Regions from separate parts of the Stenotrophomonas sp. genome, predicted to be linked through region 1. Evidence: predicted binding sites of a transcription regulator. Region 1 holds the regulator's gene; each other region holds the start of a gene.
What was found. The regulator FliA, encoded in region 1, starts transcription of late flagellar genes. The targets are predictions, from matches to a motif close to TAAAGTTTNNCNNNCNNNGGCCGATAA.
Positions count from the first base shown of each region.

Region 2: the regulator FliA is predicted to act here: its motif matches at 1,198-1,224, upstream of AC5JLE_RS03825 (methyl-accepting chemotaxis protein).
Region 3: the regulator FliA is predicted to act here: its motif matches at 2,273-2,299, upstream of AC5JLE_RS00980 (methyl-accepting chemotaxis protein).

Region 1 is NZ_JCACKF010000037.1:344,212-348,638, reverse strand. It holds gene AC5JLE_RS15055 (chemotaxis protein CheA) at 1-720, opposite strand, end outside; gene AC5JLE_RS15050 (protein phosphatase CheZ) at 723-1,328, opposite strand; gene cheY (chemotaxis response regulator CheY) at 1,328-1,720, opposite strand; gene AC5JLE_RS15040 (RNA polymerase sigma factor FliA) at 1,778-2,524, opposite strand; gene AC5JLE_RS15035 (MinD/ParA family ATP-binding protein) at 2,521-3,408, opposite strand; gene flhF (flagellar biosynthesis GTPase FlhF) at 3,395-4,427, opposite strand, start outside.
Region 2 is NZ_JCACKF010000010.1:138,353-142,779, forward strand. It holds gene AC5JLE_RS03820 (DUF5694 domain-containing protein) at 1-874, opposite strand, end outside; gene AC5JLE_RS03825 (methyl-accepting chemotaxis protein) at 1,455-3,281, shown strand; gene AC5JLE_RS03830 (GGDEF domain-containing protein) at 3,278-4,427, opposite strand, start outside.
Region 3 is NZ_JCACKF010000002.1:3,300-7,726, reverse strand. It holds gene AC5JLE_RS01000 (LysR substrate-binding domain-containing protein) at 1-13, shown strand, start outside; gene AC5JLE_RS00995 (transporter substrate-binding domain-containing protein) at 48-764, opposite strand; gene AC5JLE_RS00990 (VOC family protein) at 847-1,074, shown strand; partial or broken gene AC5JLE_RS00985 (arylamine N-acetyltransferase family protein) at 1,288-2,124, opposite strand; gene AC5JLE_RS00980 (methyl-accepting chemotaxis protein) at 2,328-4,427, shown strand, end outside.

The DNA.
Region 1 (4,427 bases):
GGTGTCCACGCGCACGGTGTGTTCGGCTTCGGCCAGCGGCTTGGCGGCCGGCTTGGCCACCGGTGCCGGTGCGGCGGCCGGGCGCGGGGCGGCGATCGGTGCCGGCGCCACCGCAGCCGCGGGCCTGGCGCCGGGTGCGGCGCCGCCGTGCAGCTGGTCGAGCAGGGCTTCGAACTCATCTTCGCTGATCAGGCCGTCGTCGGCCTTCTTTGCCGGCGCCACCGCAGTCGGTGCGTTGCCACCGTGCAGCTGGTCGAGCAGCGCCTCGAACTCGTCGTCGGTGATCAGGTCGCCGGCACCGGCCGTCGGTGCGGCGGCAGCGGCGGCAGGCGCTGCTGCACCTCCATGCACGTCGAACTGGGCGATCAGGTCCGGCGGTGCATAGCCCGGCTCGGTGCCGGAAGACACGGCATCGAGCATCGACTGCAGGTAGTCCAGCGATTGCTGGGCGGCGTCGAAGTGATGGGCCTGCAGCACGGCCTGGCCGGCACGTGCAGCGCCCAGCGCTTCTTCAGCGGCGTGGCACAGCTCGACCATGGCGGTGACACCGAGGAAACCCGCGCCGCCCTTGAGCGTGTGGTAGCCCCGGAACACCGCGTTGAGCTGTTCGGTGTCCTGCGGTGCCTGCTCCAGCGACACCAGCTGTTCGCCGAGGCGATCCAGGATTTCCTGTGCCTCGATGATGAAATCGGCAGTGATGTCGTCGGATACCGCGCTCATGCTTACAGCCCCAGATCCGACAACAGGTCGTCGGCGTCGTTCTGCGAGACCGCGTGGCGGTCCAGTCCCTTCAGTGCCGGCCCGGCCAGTTCCGGGTCGGTGCGATGCTGTTCCGGCGGCAGGCCGAGCGCGCCGAAGCCTTCATGCACGCGGCGGACGATGCCGACCACGCGACGGATGATCTGCCCGGTCAGGTCCTGGTAGCTCTGGGTCAGGGCGATCTCGGTCAGGTTGTGGCGGATGCGCTCGAGCTGCGCGTCCTGGCCTGGCTGCAGGCCTTCGGCGCGCAGCTGCTCGGTCAGGCTGCGGCATTCCTCGGCCAGGTCCAGGGTGCGGTGGGTGGCCTGTTCGGTCATCGCCACCACGTGGTCCAGGCGTGCGCACGCATCGTCCAGTTCGCCGGCCTCGCTGGGCACGGTCGGCAGTTCGCCCAGGGCCTGCCCCAGCTCGCGGGCCAGCCGCGAGAGGCCGCTCATCATCGGCTGCGTGCGCAGCGCGACCAGTCCGTCGATGCGTTGCCGCCAGGCGGCTTCGTCACCGGACTCCAGGGCATCCAGGGCTTCCTGCAGGCGCAGGGCGAGGGCGTTCTTGTCGACCGTGGTATCCATCAGGCGCTGGCCGCCAGGCGTTCGAAGATCTTGCCCAGCTTCTCTTCCAGCGTCTGCGCGGTGAAGGGCTTGATGATGTAGCCGTTCACGCCGTTCTGGGCCGCTTCGATGATCTGCTCGCGCTTGGCTTCGGCGGTGACCATCAGCACTGGCAGGGTCTTCAGCTTGGCGTCGGCACGGATCGCCTTGAGCAGTTCGATGCCGGTCATCACCGGCATGTTCCAGTCGGTGACCACGAAATCGAAGGGCTGGCTCTGCAGCAGCGACAGTGCGGCATGCCCGTCCTCGGCTTCGGCGGTGTTGGTGAAGCCCAGATCGCCCAGCAGGTTCTTGACGATTCGACGCATGGTCGAGAAGTCGTCGACGATGAGGATGCGCATGTTCTTGTTCAAAGCAGAGTTCCTTTGTTGTTCATTCCGGGCGGCCGGGGGCAGTCGCCTCGGGGATGTTCATTCTTCCAGGCCGGCGTCGACGGCCTCGAAGATCTTCAGGCGGCCGCGCAGGCGCAGCACGGCCTGGCCATGGATCTGGCAGACCCGCGACTCGCTCACGCCGAGCACCGCGCCGATCTCCTTCAGGTTCAGCTCCTGCTCGTAGTACAGCGAGAGCACCAGCTGTTCGCGCTCGGGCAGGTGGCCGATGGCCTTGCCCAGCTCGCGACCGAACTCGCCGCGCTCCAGCACCTGCTGCGGGGTCGGGCCGCCCTGGGCGACGGTATCCAGTTCGCCCTGGTCTTCGATGCGCGACTCCAGGCTCAGCACCTGGCCACGTGCGGCGTCTTCCATCAGCCTCAGGTACTCGGGCAGCGGCATCTCCATCGCGGCGGCCACTTCGGTGGCGCTGGCGGCACGGCCCGTGCTCTGTTCCAGGCGGCGGATGGTGGCGGCGGCGTCGCGTGCACGGCGGTGCACCGAGCGCGGCACCCAGTCGCCACGGCGGATCTCGTCGATCATCGAGCCGCGGATGCGGATCGAGGCATAGGTCTCGAACGAGGCGCCCTGGTCGGCGTCGTAGCTGCGCGAGGCTTCGATCAGGCCCATCATGCCGGCCTGGATCAGATCATCGACTTCGACGCTGGCCGGCAGGCGCGCGGCCAGGTGGTGGGCGATGCGTCGCACCAGGTCCGAATGCTGGGCGATGACCTCGTTGGCCGCCGAGCGCTGGACTTCCCTGTACTGGTGGGCTGCGCCTTTCATGCGGCCACCCCACGCTGCTTGAGGATGCGTTCGAGGAAGAACTCGACGCCACCGCGCGGTTCGGTCGGTGCCTGCCAGCGCGCGGTGCGGCGTGCGATCTCGGTGATCGCCAGCGCCGACGGGCTGGACGGATAGGCCTTCACCACCGGCTGCTGGCGCTGCACCGACAGGCGCAGCCAGTCATCCTGCGGCACGCAGCCCAGGTAGTTCAGCGAGACATCGGCGAGGAACTTCTCGCAGACGCGGGTCAGCTTCTCGTACAGCACGCGGCCCTCGTTCGGGTCGCGCACCATGTTGGCCACCACCTGGATGCGGTCCACGCCGCGCTCGCGCGACAGCACCTTGATCAGTGCGTAGGCGTCGGTGATCGAGGCCGGTTCGTCACAGACCACCACCACGGTGTCCTGCGCGGCCTGGCAGAAGGTCAGCACGCCGTCGGTGATGCCGGCGGCGGTATCGACCACCATGATGTCCAGCTCGCGTTCCAGTTCGGAGAACACGTTGACCAGGCCGACATGCTCGGCCGGGGCCAGCTCGGCCATGTGCCGGCGGCCGGAAGCGGCCGGGACCACCAGCACGCCGTTCGGGCCTTCGACGATGACGTCATCCAGCGAGCAGCGGCCGGCCACCAGGTCGGCCAGCGTAAAGGTGGGGTTCAAGCCCAGGATCACGTCGATGTTGGCCAGGCCCAGGTCGGCGTCCAGCAGCAGCGTGCGCTTGCCCATGCCGGCCAGCGCCACCGCCAGGTTGGCGGACACATTCGTCTTGCCCACGCCGCCCTTGCCGCCGGTCACGGCAATGGTGCGCACAGGGCCGAGCGGCTCGCTGCGGGTGGCCGACAGCGGGAAGGTCTTGGTCAGCTTGGCGTACTCACGCGACGGCATGGTTCAACTCCGGGTTGCAGGGCATATCGGCCGCTCGGCGCAAATCTTCAAGGCGAAGTACAAGATTGGCTGCACTGGCCCGGTGCAGGTCCTCCGGGACGTCCTGGCCATCGGTCACCCAGGTGATCGGCAGGGCGTGGTCCACGGCCACCGACAGGGCGTTGCCGAAGCGGCCGGTCTCGTCCAGCTTGCTCAGCACCAGGCCCTGCAGGTTGGCCGCACCGAAGCGGCGCACCACCTCGTCCATGTCGCCGAAGCTGGTGTTGGCCGGCAGCACCAGCAGGGTGCGCACCTGGCGCGCGGCGCGCAGCCACTGCAGCTGGGCGGCCAGGGCACGGTCGCGCGGGCCCAGGCCGGCGGTATCGATCAGCACCAGCTTGTAGTCCTTCAAGCGTTCCAGCAGCTGGTCCAGGTCGGTGCCGCTGTTGGCCTCGTGCACGGCGATGCCGAGCTGGCGGCCGTAGCCATACAGCTGTTCACGGGCGCCGATGCGGGTGGTGTCGGTGGTGACCAGGGCGACGTCACGCGGGGCGTGCTTCTCGGCGAAGCGCGAGGCCAGCTTGGCGATGGTGGTGGTCTTGCCGGCGCCGGTCGGGCCGACCAGCGCGATCACGCCGCCTTCCTCCAGCGGGTCGACCGGGGCGATCGGCAGCTTGCGCGAGATCAGCCCCAGCATCAGGCCGCGGCCACGATGGGCTTCGGTCTCCAGCGGGATCTGCATGGCCACGTCGCGGGCCAGCCCGGCGTCGAAACCGTACTCGTCCATCAGGTCCAGCGCGGTGGCGCGCACCGGGCTGCCACGCAGGCGCTCGTCGGTGAAGCGGTTCATCTCGCGCTCGATCACCTGGCGCATGCCGGCCACTTCCTGGCGCAGCTGGCGGATCTCGGCGTCGTCCTGGGCAACCACGGTCAGCGTCGGTGCCGGGGCCAGCATGGGGGCCGGGCTGGCCTCGATAGCGGCTTCGACCGCTGCCGGTTCGCTGGCGGCGATCCCGGGCTGCGCGTCGATCACGGCAGCG
Region 2 (4,427 bases), on a different contig from region 1:
CGAGCGTCGCGCCGAAGTCGCTCTGGTAGGCGGCCATCGCCGCCGCCGGGCTGTTGTAGTCCCGATACAGCGCCATGACGCCGCCGGGCTTGTCCAGACCGGCCACGAGGCGTTCATCGGCCTCCCGCCGCGCGCGCGAGTGCGTATTGTTCCAGGCACCGGTGATGGCCGCGCTGGCCGCCGCTTCATCCTCGGCGGGCGTGGGCGAATCGGCCGTGTGGTCGTCCACGGCCCACAGGCGTTCCTGCCCGAGGCGGGCGGCGACCTCGGCGGCGATCAGGTGGGTTTCATTGCGGCGAACCAGGCCTTTTTTGAGGATCTCGACCAGGGCAGGTGTCAGTCCATCACCGCCTTTGCGCTCGGACGCAGGCAGGCGCAGCCACTGCACCTGCGCCGAGCCGCGTTCACCCGCTGCCAGGAACAATGCTGCGAGCCGACGACGCTGGGCGGGCGTCGGCTCGTCCGGCCAGGTCGCAAGCAGGCGCTCGGCCTGGGTGTTCGCCGTAGGCACGTCCAGTCCGGTCGCAGCCTGCGCAGCGGTGGTGTCGAAGCAGTAGGTGGCCACGCTCTCCGCATAGCGTGCCGGGTAGCGACGCATGAAATCGCACTGCAGGCCTGACAGGTCTTCGGTGGCGATCAGCTCGGGCTTCCAGGCGACCAGTCGCTGCAGCAACGGTTCAAGCAAGGCGGGCTGGAAGGACTTGGGCAGGCCGGACAAGTGGGGGGTGCCCAGTACCAGCACTTCGTTCGGGCGCCCGGCAGGCGGGCCCTTCAGCTGGTCGGGATGGAAGCTGGGGCGGTAGGTGGCGTCGGCAGCGAAGGCGCCGCTGCTGCACAGGCCCAGGATGAGGAAACTGGCCAGGCGTGGGAACATGCGATCTCCGTGTCAGTGAGCGTCCTGCGGTTCGCTGCATGCTGGCCAGTTTCATCTACCACCGGATCTCCCGTTGGTCATGCAAACCTTTTCCGCTTGAACTGCATCCGCGTGCCGGGCAAGGCTATGCCCAGTGACGGCGACAACGCGCGACATATGCCCTGACGACACCCGGTGCCGAGCAGAACCTGCCCAGCCGGCGCCTGGCGAAACCGCTCGGCGGTGCCCCTGTCTCGCGTGAGCAGAATGTGAAGTGCATCGCGATTGTCTACCGCATCCCTGCAGGAGCATCTGAAGATGCGACGGACGTCGCGGAATCCGGCTAAAGCCACCGATCGCATCGCCGATATTCCCTCTGGATCCCGCTCAAGTCGCCCGCTGCAGGACCCCAGGCTGCCCCCGACGGGCGGCCCGCGCTGTGTGTTCCGCCGCTCCTTATGCCGATCGCACCCGCACCAGACGTTCTTGCCAGCCGCTCGAGGGGTGCCTGCCGGTACCTGTAGTCCCAAGCAACTGAAGTTGCCGCCGGGCATCCCGCCCGTCGGGTCGCAACCGCTTACCGGACACCGAGGATCAGACAATGCTCATTCCAGGCTTTACGGCGGGCGCGCAGGCGCCGGCCGAGCTGCATACCCGTTGGTCGCCGTGGCGCGCCCTGCTGGGCGCGCTGGCACCGCAGCACCGCAGCGGCGTCGAGGCGGCGGCCGATGGCCGTGCCGAGCTGGAGGCGCAGGTCGCGGCGCTGCACCGGGTCCAGGCGGTCATCGAGTTCGCCCTCGATGGCACCATCCTGCAGGCCAACGAGAACTTCCTGCAGGCGATGGGTTACCGGCTGGAGGAGATCCAGGGCAAGCATCATTCCCTGTTCGTCGACCCCGAGCAGGCGCGCAGCGCCGGATACCGTGACCTCTGGGCGCGGCTGGGTCGTGGCGAATACGACGCGGGCCAGTACCGGCGTTTTGGCAAGAACCAGCGCGAGATCTGGATCCAGGCCTCGTACAACCCGGTGCTGGACCGGCAGGGGCGTCCGTACAAGGTGGTCAAGTTCGCCACTGACATCACTGCGCAGAAGCTGCAGGCGGCCGACTCGGCCGGCCAGCTGGCGGCGATCGACAAGTCGCAGGCGGTGATCGAGTTCAGCATGGATGGCCGCATCCTGTCGGCCAACGACAACTTCCTGGCTGCCACCGGTTACAGCCTGGATGATGTGCGTGGCCAGCACCACTCGCTGTTCGTCGAACCTGAGTATCGCAGCAGTGCCGAGTATCGGCAGTTCTGGGAAAAGCTCGGCCGTGGCGAATATGATGCCGGCCAGTACCGGCGCCTCGGCAAGGGCGGACGCGAGGTCTGGATCCAGGCGTCCTACAACCCGATCCTGGACCTCAACGGGAAGCCGTTCAAGGTGGTCAAGTACGCCACTGACATCACCGCGCAGGTGCATGAGAACCAGGCCATGCAGCGTGCCGTGGCGCAGACCCGTGAAGTGGTGGCGGCCGCCAAGGAGGGCGACCTGACCCGGCGCGTGGCCACTGCCGACAAGAACGGGCCGATCGCCGAGCTGTGCGAAGGGGTGAATTCGCTGGTCGAGGCGATGGCCGCGATCATCGGCCAGATCAAGTTCGCCGCTGACACCATCGCCGTCGGCGCCACCGAGATCGCGCAGGGCAACAGCGATCTGTCGCAGCGCACCGAGCAGCAGGCAGCGTCGCTGGAGGAGACCGCGGTGTCGATGAAGGGCCTGGCCGAGACCGTGCAGCGCACCGCGACCAACGCACGGCAGGCCAGTCAGCTGGCCGGTGGTGCCGCCGATGTCGCCGCGCGCGGCGGTAACGTAGTGCACGAAGTGGTGGAAACCATGGCGGTGATCAACGCGTCCTCGCGCCGCATCGTCGACATCATCGGCGTGATCGACGGCATCGCCTTCCAGACCAACATCCTTGCCCTGAACGCCGCGGTGGAAGCCGCGCGTGCGGGCGAACACGGGCGTGGCTTCGCCGTGGTCGCCACCGAGATCCGGGAACTGTCGCAGCGCTCGGCCAGTGCCGCCAAGGAGATCAAGCAACTGATCGATGCGTCGGTGGCCAATGTCGGTGCCGGTACCGCGCAGGTTGAGAGCGCCGGCCGCACCATGGACGAGATCGTGGTCAACGTGCGCCGGGTCAGCGACCTGATGTCCGAGATCAGCACGGCCGCGCAGCAGCAGAGCGACGACATCCAGCAGATGAACCATGCCGTCGATCTGATCGACCAGGGCACCCAGCAGAACGCCGCGCTGGTCGAGGAAGCTTCGGCCGCGGCGCGCAGCATGGAAGAACAGTCGGCGCAGCTGCTGCAGACGGTGGCCAGCTTCCGCGTGCAGGGTGGGGCGGGGCACCTGCATGGTGCGGCGGTGCTGCGCGCGGTCTAGGCGCGGCGGTCGGCGTGTTGTTCCCCGGCCTCGACGGCCGGGGCGGCGTGCACGCAGTTGCGGCCGGCATGCTTGGCCCGGTACAGGGCCTGGTCGGCACGCTCGACCAGGCTGCGCGGGTCACCCTGGTCATGCGCGGCCTGCCAGGCCACGCCGATGCTGATGGTCACATGGGCCTGGGCGGCGGGCAGGGCGGCGGCTTCCACGGCGGCGCGCAGGCGCTCGCCCAGGCCCAGGGCGTGGCCGATGTCGGGCGCGGGCAGGGCGGCGATGAACTCCTCGCCGCCGTAGCGGGCCAGCAGGTCATCACCGCGTTGCAGGCAGCCGTCGAGGATCGCGGCGACCGCCTGCAGGCGGCGATCACCTTCCGGATGCCCGTAGGTGTCGTTGAGTCGCTTGAAGTGGTCGATGTCGATCATCAGCACCGCCAGCCCCACGCCCTGGCGACGGGCGCGGCCGTGCGCGCTGCCGAGCGCTTCATCGAAGTTCCGCCGGTTGCCGAGCCCGGTCAACGGATCGCGCCGGGCCAGCAGCGCCAGCTCGTCGCGCTCACGCTGGATCTGCACCTGGGTGAGCACGCTGCGCAGGGCATGGCCGAGCATGGCACCGATGAACCCCACGGTGGCCAGGGTCGGCTGCAGGCGTGCCACCAGCAGCGCCACCATCATCAGCAGCAACGGCAGCATCAGCGGCACGCCGGCATCGACGATGCGGCGGAGGTTGCGCGGCACAGCCACCGCCGGTGGGCGGTACGTGCTGCCGGCCAGCACTGCCAGCAGCACGAACAGCCCGCTGATCAGCAGGTCGCCCCAGCCACCATCGGGTACCTGCGGCTGCCAGGTATTGATGTAGAGCGCCATCAGGAAGTAGCCCAGCGCGTAGATCGTCAACGTGCGGAAGAAGTCGCGGCGGTCGGCATTGTCCTCGGCCAGGAAGCGGATCAGCGCGAAGCAGAACACCAGGCTGTTCTGCACGTTGCTCATGGTATGCAGGCATTGCGTCCACAATGCGGTGTTGAGGTGTGCCATCGCCCGCGTATGCACGAAGTACAGCACCCACAGCAGCGCGATGACCGCCAGGTCCACCGCACGGATACAGCGGTTGCCGCCGCCTGGGCTGGCGGCAACGTAGGTCAGCGGAATCCGG
Region 3 (4,427 bases), on a different contig from region 1:
CGCGCATTTATAGCGTCGAGCCATGCTCGACTGCGTGTGTCCCGCGGTCACCGTACCAACGTAACCGCCTGCCCGGCACGGGCGAAGGCTTCGCCCAGCAACGAGCCTGCCTTGATCGCCTCCACTTCCTCGAACAGCGCCTGCAATGCATCGGCCGGGCGCGAGGCCGGCGCCGCGACCGCCTGCTGGATCACGGTGAAACGGTCGGCCAGCACGCGGTGGCCGGGATGCGCCAGCGCCCAGGCGGCCAGCGGCTGGCGCACGCCGGCGGCGGCATCCAGGCGCTGCAGATCGAACAGGGTGATGGCAGCGGCCGACGTCTCGGCCCGCTCGATCATGGCGTGGCGCAGTTCGCGGCTGAGGAACAGGTCGTAGGCGGCGCCACGACCGACCGCGATGCGCAGACCATCGCGGTCCAGGTCGGCCACCTGCTGCGCAGGGCTGTCCTCGCGCACCAGGTAGGTGCCTTCGATCTCCACATAGGGGGCGCTGAAGGCGATGCGGTCGGCGCGCGCCGTATCGATGGCCAGGAAGGCCAGGTCCCAGGCCTCCTTGCTGGCTGCAGCGACCACCGCGGCCGCGGCGTCGTGGCAGGTGAAGCGTGCCTGCACGCCCATGCGCTGCGCCAATGCCGTGGCCAGTTCCAGTGACGGCCCGCGCGGTGAGCGCGCGTCCCCCTGCGCCAGTACTGGATTGCCCAGGTTGATGGCCACGCGCAGGAAGCCCAGCGGTGCCAGCGCACCACGATGATCGGCCAGGGACATGCAGGACTCCGCGGGGAAAGGGCGGTCCAGCATGCCAGTACGGACCTGCAAGGCAGTGTCAGCATCCGGTTATCCTGCGGACATGAACCCCATCCTGCACGTCGAGATACCGGTCACTGACCTGGGCCGGGCCATCACGTTCTACCAGCACTGGCTGCAGGTGGCGGTGGACGAACCGATCCTGCTGCACGACTGCAGGATGGCCTACCTGCCGTTTGCCGATGAGGCCACCGGTGCCAGCATGGCGCTGGTGCGGGGGGGCCGACTATCTGCCCTCCGTCCACGGTGCGCGCATCTACATCGGGGTTGACGACCTGGATGCCAGCCTCGAGCGTGCGCTGCAGGCCGGGGCCGAGCTGCGCTTCGGCCCGGCCGACGCGGGTGACTGGCGTGTGGCCGAGATCGCCGACAGCGAAGGCAATCGCATTGCGCTGCAGGCGCGCGTGGTTCTGTAGGGCCGAGCCCATGCTCGGCTGCTGTTGACCCAGCCGCCAACGCTCATCCGAGCATCGGCCCGGCTGTACACCGTGGCCGAGCGTGAGCGCTGCAGCCAGTCGTTGATCGCCGGGTCCAGCCGTGGGTCGTCCGGCAGCTGCATGCCGAAGCGCTGCTGCAACACTTCGCGCACGTCGCCCACATCGCGCAGCGGACGCTTGTCCGGTGCCTGGCCGGGACGGTACTCGGTGTAGTTGCCACTGCCGATGGTGCGTCGCCAGTCCGGCCCGGTCAGGGATGCGCGCAGCTGGCCGGGGAAACTGGAATCGGGATGGGTGCACACGTACCAGTTGCCCACGACGTTGTCGATCGGTGCCGGCGCGTGCAGGTCGAAGCGATACATCGCCCGCCAGCCATCGCCGGACTCGGCGGACAGCACGAAATCCCCCTCGCCGGGCAGGCGCTGCAACAGGAAGCGCTCGTGGGGCGTGGCCTGCGGCTGCGGATCATGCAGCCGCAGCGGCACGGTCGGGGTCAGGCTGCCGAAACCGGCATCCACCAGCCAGTCATCGCCGTCCACCTGCACGCGCAGCAGCAGGTGGGTGCGTGCGGTCAGTTCGCCGTCCTGGGCGGCCAGCAGCACGCGCGCGCTCAACGGCTGTGCATCGAAGCCCAGCGCCTGCAGCAGTGCCAGCAGGCCGCCATTGAGTTCGAAGCAGTAGCCGCCACGACGGTCGTCGAGCAGCTTGCGCTGCACGCTGTCCAGGTCGATCGGTACTGCATCGCGCAGCAGGCAGCTGAGGGTTTCGAACGGAAGCAGTGCGTTGTGGCGCTGCTGCAGCAGGGTCAGGCCCGCCAGCGTCAGCGGTGGCGGTGCATCCAGCTGCAGGCGTTGCAGGTAGCGGGGGACATCGAGCGTCGTCATGCGCGCGCCGGGCGGGGGAGGGAGATCTACTGTGCTCTCCCAACCGGGGTTGAGGGCAAGCATTGCGCGGGTGTCATCCCCCCGTCGCCTGTGCCGGGTACAAAGGCCGCGTCCGCCAGCAATCGGTGGGAGTGAACCAGGAGCGCCCTAAAGTTGCGCCATTTCCCGCCGATACAGGTGCGTCCTTCCGCCTGGAGCCTGTCATGTCGGCCGTCGTCCCCCACCTCCGGTCCCTGCGCATGCGGCTTGCCGCACTGCGCTCGGCGTCCCCCGGCCTGCTGCTGTGGCTGCAGCCGCATCGGCTCAGTGTGGCCAGCAAGCTCAAGGCGACCCTGTGGGTCTGTGGGCTGGGCCTGATCGCGATCGCCGCCGTCTACGCCTGGACCGGCCATGCCAGCACGCAGGCGGCGCGCAGCCAGGCCAGCTACCAGCACGGCAGCGATCTGGCCGCGAGCGTGGCCACGCAGGTGGCCGAGGCGCGTCGTCTGCAGACCCAGTATGCACGTAGTTTCGACGATGCCGACCGCGCGCAGCTGCTGGCGACGCAGAAGGCGCTCCAGGCCGATCTTCAGGCGCTGCGCGCGATGCCGATGGATCCCGGCCGGCGCGAGGCGCTGCAGGCACTGACCGAAGCCGCCGGCGCGTTCTCGCAGGGTGTGGCCGCCCTGTTCGAACGCGTCGATGAGATGGGTCGTGGCGATGCCGGCCTCGCCGCGCAATTGCAGCAGGCCGCCGACGCCCTGCAGGCGCAGGTGGATGCGTTGCAGCGGCCTTCGTTGGCGTTGTCCCTGCAGAAGATGCGCCGCCAGGAGGCACTGCTGCTGCTCGATGGCGACTCCACCCATGCCGACCGTGCGAGCGAAGAAAAGCTGCCGTTCGATCTCGCACTGGTGGGCCTGCCGACCGATGCGCAGGATGCCCTTCGCAACGGCATGGAGGCCTATCAGGCCGCATTGCTGGGCTATACCGCCGCCCGCGTGGGCCTGGATGTAGAGGCGCAATCGCTGCTGGATACCGCCGCCGGCGTGGCGCCGGCGCTGGCCGCCTTCCAGCAGGCCCAGGTGGCGGCGCTGGCCAAGGCACAGGCGCGCCAGCAGGCCGGCGCACACACCATGAGCGTGCTGTTCGCGGTGACCCTGCTGCTGGTCGCCGGTGTGTTGATCACCAGCCTGGTGCTGGTGCGGCGTGCGGTGCGCCAGCCGATCCAGGACACCCTGCGCTTCGCCAGCGACATCGCCGACGACCGACTCGACACCACCCTGCGCGTCTACAACGCCAACGATGAAATCGGCCAGCTGGCGCAGCGCCTGGTCGACATGCAGCAGCGCCTGCGCGCGCGCATCGAGACCGAGCGTGCCGTGGCGCGCGGCAACACCCGTGTGCGGCAGGCATTGGACAGTGCGCAGACCGGGCTGATGGTGATCGATGCCGAGGGCCAGGTGGCCTACGTCAATCCGGCACTGCTGCAGCCACTCGAGCGCGAGGCCGAAGATCTGGTGGGCAGCGATGCCGTGCGCCTGCATCCGGCGCTGGCCAGCCTGGCCGGCGCGCGCCAGCGCGAGGAGCGCGAGATCGGCCATGCCGGCGTGCGCTACCAGCTGATTGCCAACCCCATCATCGACGAAGGGCAGTTCCTCGGCGTAGCGGTGGAATGGCGCAGTCGTGCGCTGGAGACGCTGCTGGAAACCGAGGTCGCTGCCCTGGTCGATGCTGCAGCACGCGGCGACCTGCATGGCCGTATCGTGCTGGAGGGCAAGCAGGGCTTCGTGCGCACCTTGTCGACCAGCATCAATCGCCTGCTGGCCACCTTTGAAACCAACCTTGGTGACCTGCAGGCACTGCTGGCTGCGCTGGCCCGCGGCGACCTCAGCGTGCGCATGGAGGGGGACCTGCAGGGCGTGTTCGCGCGCATGCGCGACGATGCCAATGCCACCGTCGCGCAGCTGGGCCGCATCGTCACCCGCATCCAGCAGGCCACCTCCAGCCTGGATACCGGCGTTGGCGAGATCGTCGCCGGCCATCACGATCTGTCGCGGCGCACCGAGCAGCAGGCCGCCAACCTGGAAGAGACCGCGGCGTCGATGCAGGAGCTGACCGATACCGTCGGCCGCAACGCCGATGCCGCAGGCCGCGCCGATGCACTGGTGCAGGGCGCGGCGGCGGTGGCCCAGCGGGGTGGCGAGGCGGTCGGCCAGGTGGTCGCGACCATGCATGGCATCAGCGAAGCCTCGCGACGGATCGGCGACATCACCCAGTTGATCGACGGCATCGCCTTCCAGACCAACATCCTTGCCCTCAATGCG